4 regions of the Micromonospora sp. SD12 genome follow, and region 4 is predicted to be linked to each of the others. Evidence: riboswitches for the same ligand, from Rfam matches in the RefSeq annotation. Region 4 holds a riboswitch; each other region holds the start of a gene.
The links. Region 4 has a riboswitch for cyclic di-AMP ahead of ACTMS2_RS06760 (coiled-coil domain-containing protein). Riboswitches for the same ligand answer to the same signal wherever they lie in the genome.
Positions count from the first base shown of each region.

Region 1 (4,925 bases), on a different contig from region 4:
GTGCGTGAACCGCTCGGACGCGTTGATCTCCGACGTGTCCGGGGTGATCTCCGACTACCTCTACTCCGGCAAGCCGTACGCGGTGACCGACATGGTGGGCTCCGGCGACCGGTTCTGCGAGCAGTTCCCGCTCGCCGGATCGGGCTACGTGCTGCGGCGCGACATGTCCAACGCGGACGAGGTGCTGACCGCGCTGCTGGACACCGATCCGCTGGCCTCCGCCCGCTGGGTCACCCGGAGCCGCTACCTGGGCGACTTCCCCGCCGAGTCGTACGCCGAGGCGTTCCTGACGGCCGCGCGGCGGCAGCTCGACGAGGGCTGGAACCCGCCGGCCCCGCGTACCGCCGGCGGGCCCGGCCTGCCGGTCGACCCGGACGAGGCGACGCTCTCCCCCGCCACCTGACCCGCCCCGGCGGGGACGGTCAGCGGTACGGCTCGACGAGGTCCAGGACCGTCCCGGGGGCCTCCACGTGGGCGTTGTGCCCGAGGCCGGGCAGGGTGGCGACCGGCACGCCCAGCTCCTTGAGCTGAGCGTCGGTGACCATGGGGTCGTGCTCGCCACGGGCCAGCAGCACCGGCACGTCGGTCGCCGCCAGCAGCGCGGGCAGCTCCGGCTCGCCCACGTCGAACGCGGCGGGGTCCATCGCCAGCCGCCAGCGGCCGTCGACCTGCCGCAGCCCGGCCTCCACGACGGGATGGTCCGGTGCGAAGAGCCCGGTCAGGCCGGCCACCCGCAGGTAGCGGCGGGCCGCCTCGTCCCGGCTCGCGAACCAGGTCACCGGACGGGCCGCCAGCTCACCCGCCTTCGCCAGCTCGGCCGGCGACCAGACCGCCTTGATGCCGACGCCGACCACGGCCTCGACCGGAACCCCGGCGCCGCGGGCGGCGAGCGCCAGCCCGACCACCCCGCCGAGGGAGTGCCCCAGCACGACGAGCCGGTCGCCCGCCGTCAGCCCGGCGGCGATCCGCCCGGCCAGCCCCGCGAACGAGTACTCCGGCAGCGGCGGCGACCAGCCGTGGCCGGCGAGGTCCGGCGCCAGCCACCGTCCCGCCCAGCGACGCTCCAGCAGCGACGCGCAGGGCAGCCACACGTCGCCGGTCGCACCCATGCCGTGCAGCAGCAGAAGCACGCGCCGGCCGTCGCGGTCACCCGATTCATCGACCATGCCGCGCAGTCTGTCACCGACCGGGGCGCCGGGCGAGGGCCGTGACCCGGACACGACAGCGGGCGCCGGCCCCCGGGGTGGGGGGCCGACGCCCGTCGGGATCGCTCAGGCGGAGTAGCCGCGGGTGGCAGCCCAGTTCGCCAGGGCGATGGTGCTCATCCAGTACGACGCGGTCGCCGGGTTCGCCGAGTCGGCGATCTTCACGAGCCGTCCCTCGTCCTGGTAGCCGACCACGGCGATGTAGTGGCCGCCGGGGAACGAGTGCCAGCCGCCGTCGGTGTCCGTGGCGCTTCCCGCGACGTTCACCACGACGCCCCGCCCGTCACCGATGGCCGCGACGACGTCGGCCTGGAGCCGGTCCATCTGCGCCGGGGTGGCGGCGCCGCCGGGGATCATCCGGGTCCGGTACGGCTCGCCCTTCACCGTCGCGTTCAGCACGCGGGTGGTGTCCTGGGCCGAGTCGGTGCCCATCTGGTCGGTGCCCAGCTGGGCACCGAGGGCGTCCTGGCTGCGCGCGATGCCGGCGGCGCTGAGGGCGTGCCGGACGGCCGCCGGACCGCAGTTGTAGAACGTGGTCTGGGCCTGGTAGTCGTAGTCCAGGCTCTTCGCGGCCGGGGGCTTCGGCGGCTCCGGCTTGCGCGTCAGGTCCGGGTCCGGGGCGGTGCTGGTGGCGCTGGCCGAGGGGGCGGCGGTGGCGGTGGCGGTGGCCGGGGCCGCGCTGGACGGGGCCGTCGCGATCCGGGCCTGGCCGCGCGAGGCCGCGGTGTCCTCGCGTGGCTCGCTCGCGGCGACCGGGGCCTGCGCGGCGGCGGGGGCCTCGTCGGCTCCGGCCAGCAGCGCGCCCGTGCCCGACGCCAGCACGAGCGCCGCGGCGGACGCGGCGGCCAACTGGTACGAACGCTCGGACGTGAGGCGACGTAGCTGTCGCCTGAGGTGGTGCTTCACGATTTCCTCCACGGGCTCGGGGGGCGAGCGGCCGGCGGTCCGCGCCGAGGGCAGGGCGGACCGACCGCGCGGACGGGCGTCCGTGCGGGTCGTGGGCCACTCAGGGAATGCGCCCGGGATGCCGGGCGACGGACGGTGACCGGTCGGTCAGCTCGCGACCTGCGAAGGGGCGAGCGCGGGCACCGCGGCGCCGTGGAGACGGCGGAACAACCGAGGGGTGGGTGGGTGCTGCACGGGGATGGAACTCCTTCCGACGCCGCCGACCGGGTTAGCTGACGGATTCGGGCGGGAAGAACGCCCTACCACAGGCCTGCGGCCCACGGATTCACCCCACGAAGCACTGGGTCCCCGGCTCGTCGTTCACGATTAGGCGGGTCGGTGCGGCGTCGCCTCTGGACGATCGGGTACCGCACCGGACGCGCCGACATTACTGGCCGGTCCGCCCCCTGCCAACCCCACCCCACCTGCTTAAACCTTGATGGGGACGCAATTTTTGCGGGCACCTCACCACTGACGTGACTCAATGGGACGACCGTTTCTGCCGGCGCCCGAGGGTGACAACGGGACGAGTGGCGGGCATCGACCCCGAAACCCCGGCGGGAAACGACCCGGCCGCGCCCGATGACCGGTTCGGCGTCGCGGTGACCGGCGTCACGGAAACGGTCGGGCTTTCTCGACGGGTGGGATTCCGCCCCGGGGCGCTGGCCGCGCGGGCGGGTCGGCCCGCGCCGGGGCGGTCAGCGCGAGTCGACGTACGCCGCGGGGTGGTCGGCGGGCCGGGGACGCGGCACGGCGTCGCCCCGCTGCCCCGGCGGCGGCCCGGAGGCGCCGGGGTCCTTCCCGCCGTCGTCCCCGTCCCGCGGCGTCGGGCGGGCCGCCCTGCGCGGGGTGAGCAGCCGCATCATGGGCGTCTCGACGAAGCGGTGCAGCAGGGCGGCCAGGGCCAGGTTGACCAGCAGGAAGCCGAGCACCACCGCCAGCCCCCACCAGCCGGGGAACCCGACGCCCCAGTCGCCGGTGAACCGCAGGACGCTGATCATCACCAGGACGTGCACCAGGTAGAAGGCGAAGGAGACCTCGCCGAGCCAGACCATCGGGCGGGACCGCCACGGCGAGCGCCGCCCGCGCACGTCGGCGTCCGCCGCCGCCGCGATGACCAGGATGTACGCCACCGAGAGCAGCGCCGCCCACAGTTCGGCACGGACCCACTGCGCCGCGAGCACCCAGGTCGCCACGAAGACCAGGCTGGCCACCGGCAGGCCCGGGCCCCGCCACCGGCCGCGCCGCATCAGCTCGGCGGCGGCCACGCCCATCCAGAACTCCAGCGACCGCACCGGCGGGAAGACCTGCGTGAACCACCAGCGGCTCTCCTCCGGCACCAGGGACTGGGCCGGCCAGAGCGCCAGGATCAGCAGCGGCACCGCGACCACGACGGCCCACAGCGCCCACGGCCGGGCCCGGCGGATGAACGGCAGGGCCAACGGCAGGCAGAGGTAGAAGAAGAACTCGCAGGACAGCGACCAGCTGACCGTGTTGATGCTGTAGAAGTGGCCCGGCCGGGGGTCCCAAGCCTGGAGGAGGAAGAGGTTCTCCACCGCGACGACCCGGTCCACGGGGTCGGCGAACCAGGCCGCGACCGCCAGGGCCGCCACCCACAGCACCACGTGGCTCGGCCAGATCTTGGCCACCCGGCGGCGCCAGAACGCCCGGCGGGTGTCGCTGGGCCGGGCCGACCAGACCAGCACGAAGCCGCTGAGGATGAAGAAGAACTGCACGCCGGAGAGGCCGAGGGCGAAGGCCCAGTCCACGACGGCCTTGTGGCCGGGCTCGGCGATGATGCCCATCGTCGCGACGTGGAAACCGAAGACGAGCAGGGCGGCGACCCAGCGCAGCCCGGTCAGCGACGGCAGGCGGCTGGCCGGGGACGCGGGCCGGACGGCCGGCGCGTCGGTCGCGGTCCCCGTCATGCCGGCATCCCGAAGATCCCCAGGGTCACCAGCACGTACGTCTCCTCCTCGGCCCCGTCGGGCACCTGCGCGGGGCCCGTCGGCGGCCCACCGGTCGGCGCCGCCCCGCCGGGCACCCTACCCGGCGCCCCTGAGACTCTTTTCCGTCCCGTCCGTGAGTGTCCGTTCCGTCCCACCAGGCGGCGCGCGTTCCTCCCGCCCCTCGGTGACCGTTGCGTCCCGAACCGTGACGGGCGGCGACAGCCTCCGGATCCGCGCCGACCGGTGGCTAGTATTCCGGGACCCGGAGGCCACGAGAGGCGGGGACGGATGCACCAGCGGATCCTGATGCGGGCGAAGAAGGGCCCCTTCGACGTCTACTCCCCGGAGGAGACGCACGAACGGAACTGGATCGGCGACAACAACGGCAACCTGGTCTTCAGCCACGCCGCCCACAAGCTCCTGCGTACCGCCACCGCCGAGATCACCTCGACGGAGTTCAGGATCGACCCGCGCGACGCGGACATGATCAACGAGCGGTACGACGTCTACGTGGTGCCGCTCGCCAACGCCTTCCGGCGCAGCTACGCCCACCGCGTCGAGGTCATGACGAAGCTCATCGAGCAGCTCAAGATCCCGGTGGTGGTGCTCGGGGTGGGCGTGCAGACCGACATCCACGGCGACCGGGAGTACCTGCGCCCGATCGACGACGTCGTGACCCGCTTCGTACGGGCCGTCCTCGACCGCTCGCACAGCATCGGCGTACGGGGCGAGATCACCCGGGACTACCTGCGCACCCTGGGCTTCTCGGCCGTCGACGTGATCGGCTGCCCCTCGATGTTCCTGCACGGCGACGGCCTGCGGGTGG
Region 1 covers NZ_JBQHDF010000008.1:77,884-82,808, reverse strand. The annotation lists gene ACTMS2_RS17590 (CDP-glycerol glycerophosphotransferase family protein) at 1-403, shown strand, start outside; gene ACTMS2_RS17585 (alpha/beta fold hydrolase) at 423-1,166, opposite strand; gene ACTMS2_RS17580 (C39 family peptidase) at 1,272-2,123, opposite strand; cyclic di-AMP (ydaO/yuaA leader) riboswitch at 2,354-2,494, opposite strand; gene ACTMS2_RS17575 (acyltransferase family protein) at 2,849-4,078, opposite strand; gene ACTMS2_RS17570 (polysaccharide pyruvyl transferase family protein) at 4,388-4,925, shown strand, end outside.
Region 1: another riboswitch for cyclic di-AMP. It lies ahead of ACTMS2_RS17580 (C39 family peptidase); the one in region 4 lies ahead of ACTMS2_RS06760 (coiled-coil domain-containing protein).

Region 2 (4,925 bases), on a different contig from region 4:
GTGCTGGGCTGGCTGGCCCGCCCGGACCGGTTGCACCGCTACGCCGCCGGCATCCTGTCCCGCGCCGAGATCCGGCTGCTGGCCGACGCGTACCGCAGCCTCGACACCGCCGGGCTGACGATCGCCGACATCGCGCTGCTCGACGAGCTGGACGCCCTGCTCGGCAAGCCGATGAAGCCCGCCCGGGCGAAGCGGGACCCGTTCCAGCTGGCCGGCGGCGTCCGCGAGCTGAGCACCTTCGCCGACCGGCAGCGCGCCGCCCGCGAGGCGGCCCGGGAACGCCCGGAGGACTACCGGGAGTACGCGCACGTGGTGGTCGACGAGTCGCAGGACGTCTCGCCGATGCAGTGGCGCATGATCGGCCGGCGCGGCCGGTTGGCCTCCTGGACCGTGGTGGGCGACCCGGCCCAGACGGCGTGGACGGGCGAGGCGGAGGAGCTGACCCGGGCCCGGGACCAGGCGTTGGGCCGGCGCAAGCGGCACCACTTCACCCTCACCACCAACTACCGCAACTCGGCGGAGATCTTCGCGGTGGCGGCGGCCGAGATCCGCCGGCTGCATCCGGACCTCCCGCTGCCCAGGGCGGTGCGGTCCACCGGCGTCGACCCGGTCGCGCTGGTGGTGCCGCCGGCGGAGCTGGAGACAGCCGCCACGGCGGCGACCACGGCGCTGCTCGCCGAGGTCGAGGGCACGGTCGGCGTGATCACGCCCGTGCCCCGCCGCGACGAGGTCGCCGGCTGGCTGGCCGGCCTGGCCGCGCCGCGCCTTCAGGTGGTGACCAGCCTGGAGGCCAAGGGCATGGAGTACGACGGGGTCGTCCTCGTCGCCCCGAGCGAGATCCGGGCCGACCCGGGGTCGGGCGTACGGACGCTCTACGTGGCGCTGTCCCGGGCCACCCAGCGGCTGACCACCGTCGACCCGACCGGCTGAGGATCCGTTACTTGCATACATAGCGATGTGAGCATAAATTGAACGCGAATCCGGACCCCCAGAGGGAGGATGGGCGCGTGGGCGCAGGTCATGACCACCACCACGGGTCGGTGGCGAACGCCGCACACCGCCACCGGGGCCGCCTCTGGGCGGCGTTCGGTCTGCTCGCCGGCCTGATGGTGGTGGAGGCGGTGGCCGCCTTCCGGACAGGCTCGCTGGCCCTGCTCAGCGACGCCGGGCACATGTTCACCGACGTGCTCGGCATCGGCATGGCGCTCGCCGCGATCTCGGCGACCCGGCGGGCGGGCGGCGATCCGCAGCGCACGTTCGGCCTCTACCGGCTGGAGGTGCTCGCCGCCCTGGCCAACGCCGTGCTGCTCTCCGGCGTCGCGGTCTACGTCGTGATCGAGGCGGTACGCCGCTTCGGCGACCCGCCGGAGGTGCTGGCCGGCCCGATGCTGGTGGTCGCCGTACTCGGCCTGCTCGCCAACATCGGCGCCTTCGCCCTGCTGCGCTCGGGGGCGAAGGAGAGCATCAACGTCCACGGCGCGTACCTGGAGGTCCTCGGCGACCTGCTGGGGTCACTCGGCGTGATCGCGGCGGCCCTGCTGATCACCACCACCGGCTGGTGGTGGGCCGACCCGCTGGTGGCCGTCGCGATCGGGCTGTTCATCCTGCCGCGCACCTGGCGGCTCGGGCGGGCGGCGCTGCGCATCCTGGTCCAGGCCGCGCCGGAGCACCTCCAGGTCACGGCCGTGCACGACCGGCTGGCCGCCGTGCCCGGCGTCGCCGAGGTGCACGACCTGCACGTCTGGACGCTGACCTCCGGGATGGAGGTGGCCTCGGCGCACCTGACCATGACACCCGACGCGGAGGTCGGCGCGGTGCTGGGCGCCGCCCGGGCCGCCCTGCACGACGACTTCCAGATCGAGCACGCCACGTTGCAGATCGAGCCGGGAGCGTCGCCAGGGGCTTGCGGGGCGGTCGAGTGGTAATGAGGACAACCTTAAATCTGGGAGAGTATTGTTGCCTTATGCCGGATTTGACTGTTAGTGGACATGCACCGTGCGTCACCTGCGCTGCAGCAGTCACACCGGCACCGGTAGGCTCGGCTTCGGCCTCCGCCAGGCGGCACCCACCGGTGCCGGCGGTGGCCGCCGCCTAATCGCCCGGCGGGGCGAACCGGGGAACCATGTTCGTGGGGTGCATCCGCGTCAGCGGTAGGGATCTTCCGTCCCGAACCCGTCAGCTAACCCGGTCGGCGGCTGACGGAAGGACACGTGTATGCCAGTGATGGCACCTGTACGACGACGTGCCGCCCGGACGGCGGCCCTGATCACCACGATGCTCGCCCTCGGCGCCGCGGTGGCCCCGGTCACCGCCGCCCCGGCGGCGGCCGCCACCCGCGCCGGCCTGCTCGCCGCCGCCCCCGGCCAGGACGAGGAGGGCGGCACGCCCGCCCTGCGGGCCCAACTCGAGGCCGCCAGCAAGGGCTACCTCGACGCCAAGCGCGCCCTCGCCACGTCGGCCAAACGGCAGCAGCAGCTCGCCGCCCAGCTCAAGACCACCGAGGTCGAGCTGACGGCGCGCAGCGCCAAGGTCGGCGAGATCGCGGGGGCCGCCTACCGCACCGGCCGGCTCAGCGTGGCGTCCGCCCTGCTCAACAGCGGCTCGCCGGACGGCTTCATGGACCGCGCCGCCGCCCTCGACGCGGTGGCCGCCAAGGAGGACCGGGCCCTGCGCGAGCTCCAGCAGACCCGGGACGAGGCCGCGCGCACGAAGCTCGCCCTGGACGGCGAGATCCGGGAGCAGCGCAAGCAGGTCACCGTGATGGCCAAGCGCAAGGAGCAGGCCGAACGGGCGCTGACGGTCGCCAACCAGAAGCAGCAACAGCGACAGTCCGCGGGCGGGGGCGGCTCGCCGGGCGGCACCTCCAGCAAGACGGCGAAGGCGGCGCCACGCAACTCCGACGGCTCCTGGCCGCGCGAGTCGTGCAGCGTCAACGACCCCACCCCCGCCAACGGCTGCATCACGCCGCGCACGCTACACGCGCTCAACCAGGCCAAGGCGGCGGGCTTCACCCGCTACGTCTCCTGCTACCGCCCCGGCGGCTCCGGCGAGCACCCGAAGGGCCGGGCGTGCGACTTCGCGGCCCAGAAGGGCGGCTTCGGCGGCGACGCCACCGGCGGTGACCGGACGTACGGCAACAACCTGGCGGCGTTCTACGTGCGCAACGCCGACCGGCTCGCCGTGCTCTACGTGATCTGGTACCGGCAGATCTGGCTGCCGAGCAGCGGGTGGAAGTCGTACAGCGGGGCCAACGGCGACCCGTCCAGCGACCACACCAACCACGTGCACCTGTCGGTCTACTGACGCCCACGCCCCGGTGCCCCGCCCGGCGCGGGTCACCGGGGCGTGTCGGCGGGTGGCGGCTGCGGTGCGGCACCGTCGAGGACAGCAGCGAGGCGCGCGGCCAGTCCGAGGTGGGCGGCGCGCGCCTGGCGGAACGCGTAGCCGAAGAGCGGCGCGGGCGCGGCGAGGGTGATGTCCACGTCGACGCGGACCACGCCGTCGGGCTCCGCCCGCAGCCGGGTGTGGTTGCGCACCGTGGTGGCGGGCCACTGCCGGGCCACGGTGACGATCTCGTCGGGCTCGTCGACCAGGACGTCGGCCCGGTAGGTGATCGGCAGCCGTAGCGGCCCGGCGGCCAGCCGGTCGGTGATGTCGTAGCTGGCCCGGGCACCGGGGCGGGGCGGCACCCGCCGGACCCGGACGATCAGCGGATGCAGGCCCTCCTGCCTCCTCGGATCGACGAGCAACGCCGCGGCCCGCGCCATGGAGCAGCGCGCCTGGACGGTGTAGCTGAAGGAACTCCGCCTGAGCACGCCGTCTCCCCACCGCCGATGGTCGCCCGATCGTCGCGTATGCCGGGCGCCCTGGCAACGCCGCGCCGATCCCGCCCGGAGTGCGGACGTCCGGCTGGCGGGCCCACTACGGTCAGCTGATGGATGGTCACGGCACGTACTGGTCAGGGGTGGGCGCATGAACGGGTACGACGGATGAGCGGGCACGTGATGGTCTTCGCGCCCACGCCCCGGCTGACGGTGACCGTCGACCAGCCCAGCGACGCCGCGGAGCTGCACCTGCACCCCGGCGGGCAGGGCGTCTGGCAGGCCCGGATGGTGATGTCGCTCGGCGTCGACGTGGTGCTCTGCACCGCCCTCGGGGGCGAGATCGGCCAGGTGCTGGAGCCCCTGCTCGTCAGCGAGGGGGTCAACCTGAAGGTCGTGGTACGCGACTCCGGCAGCGGCGGGTACGTGCACGACCGCCGCGAGGGCTCCCGGCAGGAGATCGTGGACGTGCCAGGTCAGCCGCTCAGCCGGCACGAGTTGGACGAGCTCTACAACCTGGCGCTCGGCGAGGGCCTGCGCGCCACGGTCAGCGTGCTGAGCGGGCCGAACGAGCCGTCGCTGGTCCCGGCCGACCTCTACCGGCGGTTCGCCGCCGACCTCGGGGCCAACGGCAGCCGGGTGGTGGTCGACCTCTGCGGCGAGCACCTCGACGCCGTGCTGGACAGCGGCGTCTTCTTCCTCAAGATCAGCCATGAGGAGCTGATCGCCGACGGCCGCGTCGACGGCGAGGAGGAGGAGCAGCTCACCCGGGCCCTGTACGACCTGCACGCCGGCGGCGCCGAGAACGTGGTGGTGAGCCGGGCCGACAAGCCCGCCCTCGCCCTGGTCGACGGCGAGGTCTTCGAGGTGGAGATGCCCCGGCTGGAGGCGGCCGACCCGCGTGGGGCGGGCGACTCGATGACCGCCGGGGTGGCGGCCGTGGTGGCGCGCGGCGGCGACATCCGCACCGCCATCCGTACCGGGGCGGCGGCCGGCGCGCTGAACGTGACCCGGCACGGCCTGGGCACCGGCCGGCTCGACTCGATCACCGGCCTGGTCGACCGGGTGCGCCTCGTACCGGCCGGCAACCGGCCGCAGGAGCGG
Region 2 covers NZ_JBQHDF010000003.1:527,885-532,809, forward strand. The annotation lists gene ACTMS2_RS09415 (HelD family protein) at 1-930, shown strand, start outside; gene ACTMS2_RS09420 (cation diffusion facilitator family transporter) at 1,008-1,925, shown strand; cyclic di-AMP (ydaO/yuaA leader) riboswitch at 2,079-2,210, shown strand; gene ACTMS2_RS09425 (coiled-coil domain-containing protein) at 2,224-3,303, shown strand; gene ACTMS2_RS09430 (SRPBCC family protein) at 3,336-3,815, opposite strand; gene ACTMS2_RS09435 (1-phosphofructokinase family hexose kinase) at 3,990-4,925, shown strand, end outside.
Region 2: another riboswitch for cyclic di-AMP. It lies ahead of ACTMS2_RS09425 (coiled-coil domain-containing protein); the one in region 4 lies ahead of ACTMS2_RS06760 (coiled-coil domain-containing protein).

Region 3 (4,925 bases), on a different contig from region 4:
GCCATCCCGCGTTCCGAGGCGCGCCCGGGTGACCTGGTCTTCTTCTTCAGCGACCTGCACCACGTCGGCCTCTACCTCGGCAACGACAAGATGGTGCACGCGCCCCGGGCCGGCAAGCCGGTCAACGTCTCCAGCATCAACACCATGCCGGTGGCCGGGTTCCGCAGGCCCGGCTGATCCCGCGTACGCGACGAAAGAGCCCCCGGTCGGATCGACCGGGGGCTCTTCTCGTGCGGGTGGATCAGCGGGGCGCGCCCAGCGGGGAGGGCACCAGGTTCACGTCGTCCAGGTTGACGTACATGATCCGGTGACCGAACTGGATCTGCACGTACCGGTTGTCGCCGCGGACGACCGTCCGGTCACCCGGGGCGGAGCCGTCGAAGGTCACGGCCCGGTAGTACTCGCCGGGGAGCAGGTTGCCGACGGCGTACCGCTCACCGGCCGAGAGGGTGTACTGCAGCGGCGAGATCGCCTGGTACGGCACGCCCTCCGGGTACGCGGCCTGCTCCGGGTAGGCGCGGCCGTACACCGGGATGGTGGCCTTGCCGGCCTTCGGGGTCACCACGAGCCCGACGGACCACTTCGCCGTCGGCTTGGCGGCGGGGTTGTGGAACCACCCCTTCTGGCCGAGGTACCAGATGGCGGTCCAGTCGCCCCGCACCTCGGCCAGCGCGTACGTCTGTCCGGCCGAGACGCGGGCGCCGTGGTCGGAGACGTACATGGTGTTCGGGGTGCCGTCGGGCCGCAGCGCGATGTCGTTGAGCAGCGGCGCGTCGTGGCTCGGCGCGTTGTGCAGGAACAGCGCCGAGGAGCCGCGCAGCGGGCAGGGGGCGGTCGCCGGGGGCGGGTTCGGCACGCCCGGCGGCTGCCGGTTGCAGCCGGTGAACTGCGGCTGGTTGGTGGCGAAGTCCGGGTCGATGGTGACCAGCCCGGTGCGGTGCGTGCCGGTCGACTTGAACGGCGCCTTGAGCAGGTCGAAGTAGTGCGACCAGTTCCAGTACGGACCCGGGTCCCAGTGCATGCCGCGCACGGTCGAGGCGACGGTGCCGGGGACGTTGTCGTGCCCGATGATGTGGTTGCGGTCGAGCGGGATGTTGTACGCCCGCGCCAGGTGGCGGACCAGCTTGGCGGAGGTGCGGTACATCGCCTCGGTGTACCAGGTGCCGTGCCCCGCGAAGCCCTCGTGCTCGAGACCGATGGACTTCGAGTTCACGTACCAGTTGCCGGCGTGCCAGCCGACGTCCTTGGTCTTGATGTGCTGGGCGATGTGGCCGTCCACGGAGCGCAGGGTGTAGTGCCAGCCCACCCGCTTCGGGTCCTTGACCAGGTTGACGCTGGGACCGAAGTAGCCCTCGGTGTCGTGGATGACGATGTACTCGATCTTCTGCTCGACGGGCCGGTTCCCCAGGTCGTGGTTGCCGTAGTCGCCGAGCGTGGGGCCGTACTGCTGGTAGGGGGCCGGAATCCACTCGCAGGAGATGTCGCTCGGGCACTCCAGGCCGTCGGGCCGGGCGAGCTTGCGCAGGCGCAGCCGGTCCAGCCAGGAGCGCTCCGGCCGGACCGCGCTGCCGGCGAGCGTGACCCGCTGCCCGTCGTCGGTCAGCCGGCTGTCGCCCGTGGCGATGGTGGCGTACACCTCGTCGGCGAAGGCCGCCGCGGCGTCGGCGCTGTCCGCGCCGGAGTACCGGGCCACCGCGCCGTACCAGGCCGCGGGGTCGGTGCCGGCGCCGACCGGGGCGCCGATCTCCTTCTGGTACGCGGCCAGCAGCGCCGCGCCGCCCCGGATGTTCGTCGTGACGTCCGTGCGCAGCGCCTCCTCGCTGGCGCCGGTCAGCTCCGCGGCGGCGTCGACCGTACGGAGTGCCGCCTCGGCGGGCGGGGCGGCGGCCGGCGGCTCGTGGGCCTCGGCCAGGGACCGGCGGGAGTCGTCCCCGCGCGGGTCCTCGGTTCCCTCGTCGTGGTGGGTGCCGCCGGAGGCGGCGACGTGCTCGGCGTCGGTGAGGTGCATCGGTCCGTACCCGCCGCTGGTGCTCGGCGTGCCGGCGTTGGTGTCCCAGCGGGACTGCAGGTAGGAGACCCCGAGCAGGACGCTCTCCGGCACGCCGTACTCGGCCGCCGCGGCGGCGTACTGCTGCTGCCGGTCGGTCGTCGGCGCCGCGGCGGCGGCGGATCCGGCGGCGGTGAGCGGCGTTGCCGCCAGGGCGGCGGCCACGGCGGCGGCCAGCAGGACGCGTCTGCTCCTCGATGTCGCTGACAGGTGCATCAGACCCCCAGTTCGGGCGGGCAAAGGTGGGGCCACCTTCGCCCCGTCCACCGCCTCCGGTCAATACCTTTCCGTCAGACACTTCAGAAGGAAGAAAATCTTCGTCCTCCGGGTTGCGGATCCGCCGGGTCCTGGTGAGTACGGAGTGTCACCGCCCGGAGGGTTGCGGATCGATAACGGTCGTCTCTACTCTGGTCATTCGTCGGCCGGTGACAATCCGTCCACCCAGGGCGGTGACGGTCCGACACCGCCGAGTCGCTCACGAGCGAGCCGGGGACCCAGGTACCCGGGGTGAATCCGCAGCCCCTGCGGTAGGGCGCCCCTTCCCGCCCGAACCCGTCAGCTAACCCGGTAGGCGGTCCGGAAGAAGGAGTACGGAACCCGGTGGCACACCATGCCCCGCGGCCACCGTCGGTCCGGTCGGCCCCGGCCGATCCGACGACGGCTGCGCCGCGCCCACGCTGGTACCGCTGCACCACCGCCCTCGCCGCCCTGGCCGCGTTCGCCGTCGTCCTGACCGGCGGCGCCACGGCGGCCCACGCCGAACCGACGGTCGCCGAGATCGAGCGGCAGATCGACGAGGACTGGAACAAGCTCGAACCGGTCATCGAACGGCACAACGCCACCCGGCAGGACCTGGCCGCCAGGCGCAAGCAGGCCGACGCGCTCGCCGCGCAGATCGGGCCGCTGGAGAAGCAGGTCGACCAGGCGATGGAGAAGGTGGGCGCGCTGGCCGCCCGCGCCTACAAGGGCGAGAACGTCTCCGTCGTCAACGCCCTGCTGGGCAGCCGGTCGCCCGGCGAGATGGTCGGGCAGCTCGAACTGCTCGACCGGTTCGCCCAGCATCAGCAGCAGGACGTACGGCAGGTCGCCGAGCTGCGCGACCGGCTGGCCGCGAAGAAGGCGCCGCTGGACGAGATGGTCGCCCAGCTCAGCCGCACCGAGGCCCAGCTCGCGGCGAAGAAGAAGCAGATCAACGCCGAGATCGACCGGTTGCAGAAGCTGCGGCTGCGCGTCTACGGCAACGGCGGCGGCGGGCCGCTGCGTCCCGCCCCGTGCCCGGCCGGCTATCCCGGCGGTCCGGCCGGCACCGCCGTGAAGTTCGCCTGTGCCCAGATCGGCAAGCCCTACGTCTGGGGCGCCGAGGGGCCGAACTCGTACGACTGCTCCGGCCTGATGCTCGCCGCCTGGGCGAAGGCCGGGGTCTCGCTGCCGCACAACGCCGCGCAGCAGCGCCGGGCCACCGCGTCCGTCAGCCGGGGCGAACTGCGCCCGGGTGACCTGGTCTTCTACTACAGCGACCTGCACCACGTCGGCATGTACGTCGGCGGGGGCTGGGTGGTGCACGCCTCCCGCGCCGGGGTGCCGGTCAGGATGAAGAAGGTCGACGACGGCCCGATCCACAGCTACGGCCGACCCGGCTGACGTGCCCGGGGGGTCCCTGCCCGGCGGGGGCCCTCCGCGCGGCCGAGGGTCGGGTCAGCGCGTCGGCCAGGTGCGCCAGTGCTGCCAGGAGCGGCTCGGGGTCGGCCCGCGCTGCCCCTGGTAGCGGGAGCCGTAGACGGCCGAGCCGTACGGGTGCTGCGCCGGCGACGAGAGCCGGAAGATGCAGAGCTGGCCGATCTTCATGCCTGGCCAGAGGGTGATGGGCAGGTTCGCTACGTTGGACAGCTCCAGGGTCACGTGGCCGGAGAAGCCCGGGTCGATGAAGCCCGCCGTGGAGTGGGTGAGCAGGCCCAGCCGGCCCAGGCTCGACTTGCCCTCCAGGCGGCCGGCGAGCTGGTCGCCGAGCGAGATCACCTCCAGCGTCGAGGCGAGCACGAACTCGCCCGGATGCAGCACGTACGGCTCGCCCTCGGGCACCTCGACCATCGACGTGAGGTCGTCCTGCTGCTGCGCGGGGTCGATGTGGGTGTAGAGGTGGTTGTTGAAGACCCGGAAGAGCTTGTCCAGGCGTACGTCGATGCTGGACGGTTGCACCAGCGCGGGCTCGAACGGCTCCAGCGCGAGCGTCCCCGCCTCGATCTCGGAGGCCAGGTCGCGGTCGGAGAGCAGCATCCGCACACCTTAGCGAGCGACACGCGTGACCTGCGTGTCGGAGTGCGTCTTCGTACGTTTGTTCGATAGAATGCCGGCATGGCTTCCTGGTCCGAATTCGCCGCCGACGAGCCCCGCCTCGCCGACGGGATCCGCCTCCTCATGCAGCAGTACGGGCCGGGCTTCGGCTACCTGGCCACCGTCCGCGCCGACGGCGGTCCCCGGGTGCACCCGGTCTCCCCCGTGATCACCGACGAGGGGCTCTTCTGCTTCGTCGTCGACTCGCCCAAGCGGCGCGACCTCGAACGCGACGGCCGCTACGCGCTGCACTCCTTCCCGCCCGAGGAGAGCGACGACGAGGCCTACGTCGCCGGCCACGCCCGGCCGGTGACCGATCCGGCCCGGGTCGCCCGGCTGGCCCGCAGCCACCGGGCCGCGCCGCAGGTCGACTGGCGGGTCTTCGAGTTCACCGTCGACGTGGCGATGCTGGCCCGCCGCGAGTCCGGCGTGGCAGGCGGTGCCGCCGAGTCGCACGGCCGGCCCGCCGTCCAGGTGTGGCTCGACCCCGGCGCGGCCGCCGCCGGCACCGCCGTGCTGCCCGAGACGCGGTCGGGGAGCGCCGGCG
Region 3 covers NZ_JBQHDF010000001.1:490,679-495,603, reverse strand. The annotation lists gene ACTMS2_RS02330 (C40 family peptidase) at 1-177, shown strand, start outside; gene ACTMS2_RS02325 (N-acetylmuramoyl-L-alanine amidase) at 242-2,263, opposite strand; cyclic di-AMP (ydaO/yuaA leader) riboswitch at 2,502-2,635, shown strand; gene ACTMS2_RS02320 (NlpC/P60 family protein) at 2,648-3,688, shown strand; gene dcd (dCTP deaminase) at 3,743-4,321, opposite strand; gene ACTMS2_RS02310 (pyridoxamine 5'-phosphate oxidase family protein) at 4,400-4,925, shown strand, end outside.
Region 3: another riboswitch for cyclic di-AMP. It lies ahead of ACTMS2_RS02320 (NlpC/P60 family protein); the one in region 4 lies ahead of ACTMS2_RS06760 (coiled-coil domain-containing protein).

Region 4 (4,925 bases):
CCGTTCACGTCAGGGAGCGAGGTGTGGGATGAGTCGTCCCGGATCGCCAGGCAGTCAACCGGGCCCGGAGCGGACGCTTTCGGTGTCGACCACGGGCACCGCCCCGGCCGACGCCGGCACCGCCCCGGTCGTCCCCGGGAGTCCCGAGCAGGCGCTCGCCGAGCTGCACGCGGGCAACCGGCGGTTCGTGACCGGCGCGCCGCGCCACCCCAACCAGGACGCCGGGCACCGCGCCGCGGTCGCCGACGGGCAGCACCCCTTCGCGGTGATCGTCGGCTGCTCCGACTCCCGCCTCGCGGCCGAGATCATCTTCGACCGTGGCCTGGGTGACCTCTTCGTGGTCCGCACCGCCGGGCACACCATCGGCCCCGAGGTGCTGGGCAGCGTCGAGTACGCCGTCACCGTCCTGGGCACGCCCCTGGTGGTGGTGCTCGGGCACGACTCCTGCGGGGCCGTCCAGGCGGCGCGCGCGGCGGACGCCACCGGCACCTCGCCGGTCGGACATCTCTGCGCCGTGGTGGACGCCGTGGTGCCCAGTCTGCGGCGGGCCGCCGCCGAGGGCGTGGAGGACATCGACGGGATCGTCGACATCCACATCGCGCACACCGTCGAGGCGATGCTGGACCGTTCCGCCGTCCTTGCCGCGGAGGTGGCCGCCGGCCGCTGCGGGGTGGTCGGCATGTCGTACCGGCTGACCGCCGGCGAGGTGCGGACGGTGGCCGCCGTGCCCGCCCGTACGGTCGACGCGCCGGAGCCGGCCGCCAGCGCCGCCTGATCCTCCCGCCGACCCGTCCCGACCGGTCGTCGTCGGGCCGCACGACGACACAGGGCCGCTCCCGCGTCCGGCGGGGGCGGCCCTGTGTCGGTCCCGGCTTCGCCGGCCCGTGGGCGGGCGGCTAGAGCAGTGACACGTGCACGTGGTCGGTGTGGTTCGACGGGCCGCTGTAGGAACTCCAGCCCGTCGCCGGGAACCAGATCTGCCGGTTCCAGATCACGTAGTAGATGCCGAGCCGGTCGGCGTTGCGGACCAGGAACGCGGTCAGGTTGTTGCCGTACATGTAGGTGTCGTCGTTGTGCCAGGGAGAGAAGCCGCTCCTCTGCAACGACCAGTCGCAGGCCCGGCCCTTCGGATGCTCGTACGGCCCGCCGGAGCGGTAACAGCCGACGAACCGGTTGAAGCCGACCCGCTTGACCTCCTTGTACATGTGCAGCGTGCGCGCGGTGATGCAGCCGGAGGTGGTGGGGTCGTCCTCGGTGCACCCCAGGGGCTTCCAGTCGCCGTCGGCCGTACGTCCCGGCGCGATCTTCGCCACCGGCGAGGTGGCGACCACCTTGCCACTGGTCAGACCCCTGCCGCCGACCAGCGCGAGTGCCTTCTCCGCCTCCCGCTTGCCGCGCGCCATCTCGTTCGTCAGCTTCTGCTGCTCGCGGACCTCGGCGTCGAGCGCCAGCTTCGCCTGCTCGGCGCGGTTCTTGACCGCGTTCACCTCGGCGAGCTTCTTGGAGTTGACCAGGTTCAGCTCGTCGAGGGCGGCGGCACGCTTGACGAACGAGTCGGGGCTGGCGGTGTCCAGCAGCATCGACACCGCGCCGATCCGTCCCGTCCGGTAGGACTGGGCGGCGATCTGACTGACCTGCGGCGCCAGCGCGTTCAGCTCGGCCTGTGCCCGGTTGACCTCCAGAGCCAGTTCGAGCTGGCGCTTCTTCGACTTCTCCAGCTTCGCCTTGGCCTGCACATAGGACCGGTTGCGGGCCTCGATCAGGTCGTCGAGCAGCTTGGGCTCGTCGTCGCCGTGGCCGGAGGGCTTGGGTGGGGTGGGCGCGGCCACCGCCGGGAGAGGCCCGGCGAAGACCGCCAGGGCGGCGAGTACGGCCACCACGGGCGTCAACCAGCGGCGTAGGGGTGCCGTCACAGTTTTCCCTTCCGTCGACCGCCGACCGGGTTAGCTGACGGGTTCGGGGCGGAAGTGGCCCCTACCGCTGTCGCGGATTCACCCCACGTGCCTGGGTCCCCGGCTCGCCTGGCGGCGATTGGGCGGCGGCACCGCAGGCGCCGCTGCGCGCCTTCGGCGGTGACCGGCAGCGAGGTTACCCGAGAGCACTCCCGGGGATCTACGTCCCTAAGCCGACTAAATGCGTTATTTCGTAATGGCTGACGGTGACCAGTGACGCGTCTATCAGGGCGGGAACCATGATCCGTCACGCAGAGGAGTGTCACCATGCGGTGTCCGTTCTCCTGTTCTGGTCGGGCCATCCGGCGGGGGCGGCGGACGGCGTGTCTCCGCGCGGTCCGCTGAGCGCCTCCAGCGCCTCGGACCGGTCGGCCGCCGGCCGGGGCGTCGGCGCGGGCGCGGCGGCCTCGCGGTCGGTGGGCTCCCCGGCCCGCCGGCCCGCCGTGGTCACCAGGGCCGCCAGGCCGGTGGTCAGCGGCACGGCGGCGATCAGCCCCAGGGTGGCGACCGCGCTGCGGACGATCTCCTGGGCGAGGAACTCGCTGGTGAGAAGCTGGGTCACCGCCCGCGAGTCGGCGGTGAGCAGGAGCAGCACCGGCAGCGAGGCGCCGGCGTACGCCAGCACGATCGTGTTCACCGTCGAGGCGATGTGCGCCCGCCCGACCCGGGTCGCCGCCCGGTAGAGCTGCCTGCGGGACAGTCCCGGGTTGGCGTGCGCCAGTTCGGTGACGGTGGCGGCCTGGGTGACCGTGACGTCGTCGAGCACCCCGAGGGAGCCGATGATGATGCCGGCCAGCAGCAGCCCGTGCAGGTCGACGTCGGCCTGGTACATCGACAGCGTGGTGGCGTCCTCGGAGCCGAAGCCGGTCAGGTGGGCCGCGGCGGTGGCGATGGTGCCGAGGACGCCGGTCAGCACCAGGCTGCCCAACGTGCCGAGTACGGCGACCGAGGTCTGCGCGGTCACGCCGTGGGTCAGGTAGAGCACCACGAACATGATCAGGGCGGCGCCGACGACCGCGACCAGGAGCGGTGGGCTCCCGGCGCTGATGCCGGGCAGCACGAAGGTCAGCAGGATGGCGAAGCTCGCCGCCAGGCCGGCCAGCGCGGCCAGCCCCCGCCACCGCCCGAAGGCGACGATCGCGGCCGCGAAGAGCGCCACCAGCCAGACCAGCGGCTTGCCGCGCTGGTGCTCCGCGATGTTGTAGGAGCTGGCCGTGGGATCGGCGGGGTCGATGAGCTCGACCAGGATGATCTCGTCGTCCACGGCGACGGTCGGCGCACCGGGGCCGGCCGGGACCGGCGTCTGGACCTGCTGGCCGGCGTCGGGGCCGTCCTCGACCCGTACGGTGACGGTGCCGCAGGGGCCCCGCGGGGCGTCGGGGCTGCCCTCCGGCACCTCCGGGGCCGGCGGGCACGGCTCCGTCACCACCCGGGTCACGGTGCCGTGGTAGCGGGGCGGCTCGGTGCCGGCCGCGGGGTCGGGCGCGTCCCACGGCCACAGCACCAGGGCGGCGATCAGCGTGGCGACGAAGAGGGGCACCACCGTCGCGACGAGGATCCGCCGCACCCTGGGCGGGGCGGACGGAGCGGGACGGGTGTGATCGGCGCCCAACGTGTGTCTCCCAACGAGTCCAGGGCGGGGTACGGGCCGGCGGGCCGGTCGGTTCAGCGTCGCCACGGGGGTGGGGCGGGGAACCGCCTCCACGTGGCGGTGTGGTCACGTGCCGTGGTCGTCGGCTCCCGTCCGGCGACGGGTGGTCGGCGCCGTCGCCCGGTGGGGGGCGCGGGGCGGGTGGTGCGGAGTCCGGAGGGCCACCGGCCGAATGGTAGCCACCCCGGCATCGGGGGCGCAGGTCGTGTGGGTGGTGTCGCGACGCGACCTTCGCCGCACAGGTCCGGCCCGCCCACACGCGTGACCTACGCGCGCCCGGCCCGCACACGTGCGGAGGCCCGCCGCGGGTGCTACCCGTGCGGAACGGGTCGACGCGCTAGCGTGACGGATGTGTGGACGACGGTGACGGCGGCGCGGGGCGCGCGGCTCCTGCTGCTCGTCGGCACGCTGCTCGGGTTGGCCGCGATGCACACGATCGGCCACGACTCGCACCAGACCGGTCATTCCGCGAACCCGTCGGCGCACATCGCCGTCGCGCCCGTCCCGCACGCCGTCCTCGCGCCGGTCCGGCACGCAGCCGTCCCGCCCGTCCCGCATGCCGCTGTCGCGCTCGTCGCGTACGTGCCGCACGCCGCCCTCGCGTCCATCGCCTCCGCCGCGCCCGCCGCGCCCGCGCTCGTGCCGCCTTCGCGGGACGTCGCCGCTCCGCACGCCGTCGGGGCGGCCCTCCAGGCCGTGGTGGGCTGTCCCGGGGGCTGCGCCTCCGAGGAACTGCTGCCTGCGGGCGGCGGCACGGGGGGAGGGCTGCCCGGGTGGGGCGTGTGCCTGGCCGTGCTGGGCGCGTTCGCGGCCACGCTGCTGCTGGCGGCGCTGCTGTCGGTCCGCGTACGCGCCGTCGGCCCGACCGGGGGCGGTTCGGTCGGCGCCTTCCCGCCGCCCCGGGCCCCGCCGCCCCGGCCGGTCGGTCTGCGGCTCGCCACGGTCTCGGTGCTGCGCAGGTAGGACGCGTTCGACGCGGGTGCGGCTGCACGCCGTTCCGCGTCCTCGTCGTGCCGCGTACGTTCCGACACCGAAAGGGTCCACCATGACCACTCGTACCCTCGCGCGCCGTGCCGCCCTGGCCGGCGTCGCCGTCACCACCGCCCTCGCCCTCGCCGCCTGCGGCGGCGACGACCACTCGTCGCCGGGCGCGGGGCACGGCACCCCCGGCACCGGCGGGCCGGCGGCCACCGCCACCGGTGCGGCCGCGTTCGGCGACGCCGACGCGATGTTCGCCCAGATGATGATTCCGCACCACCGGCAGGCGGTGGAGATGGCCGACCTGGCGCCGACGCGGGCGGCGGACCCGGAGGTCAAGCGGC
Region 4 covers NZ_JBQHDF010000002.1:637,690-642,614, reverse strand. The annotation lists gene ACTMS2_RS06765 (carbonic anhydrase) at 29-775, shown strand; gene ACTMS2_RS06760 (coiled-coil domain-containing protein) at 897-1,913, opposite strand; cyclic di-AMP (ydaO/yuaA leader) riboswitch at 1,917-2,048, opposite strand; gene ACTMS2_RS06755 (YibE/F family protein) at 2,215-3,564, opposite strand; gene ACTMS2_RS06750 (hypothetical protein) at 3,955-4,566, shown strand; gene ACTMS2_RS06745 (DUF305 domain-containing protein) at 4,649-4,925, shown strand, end outside.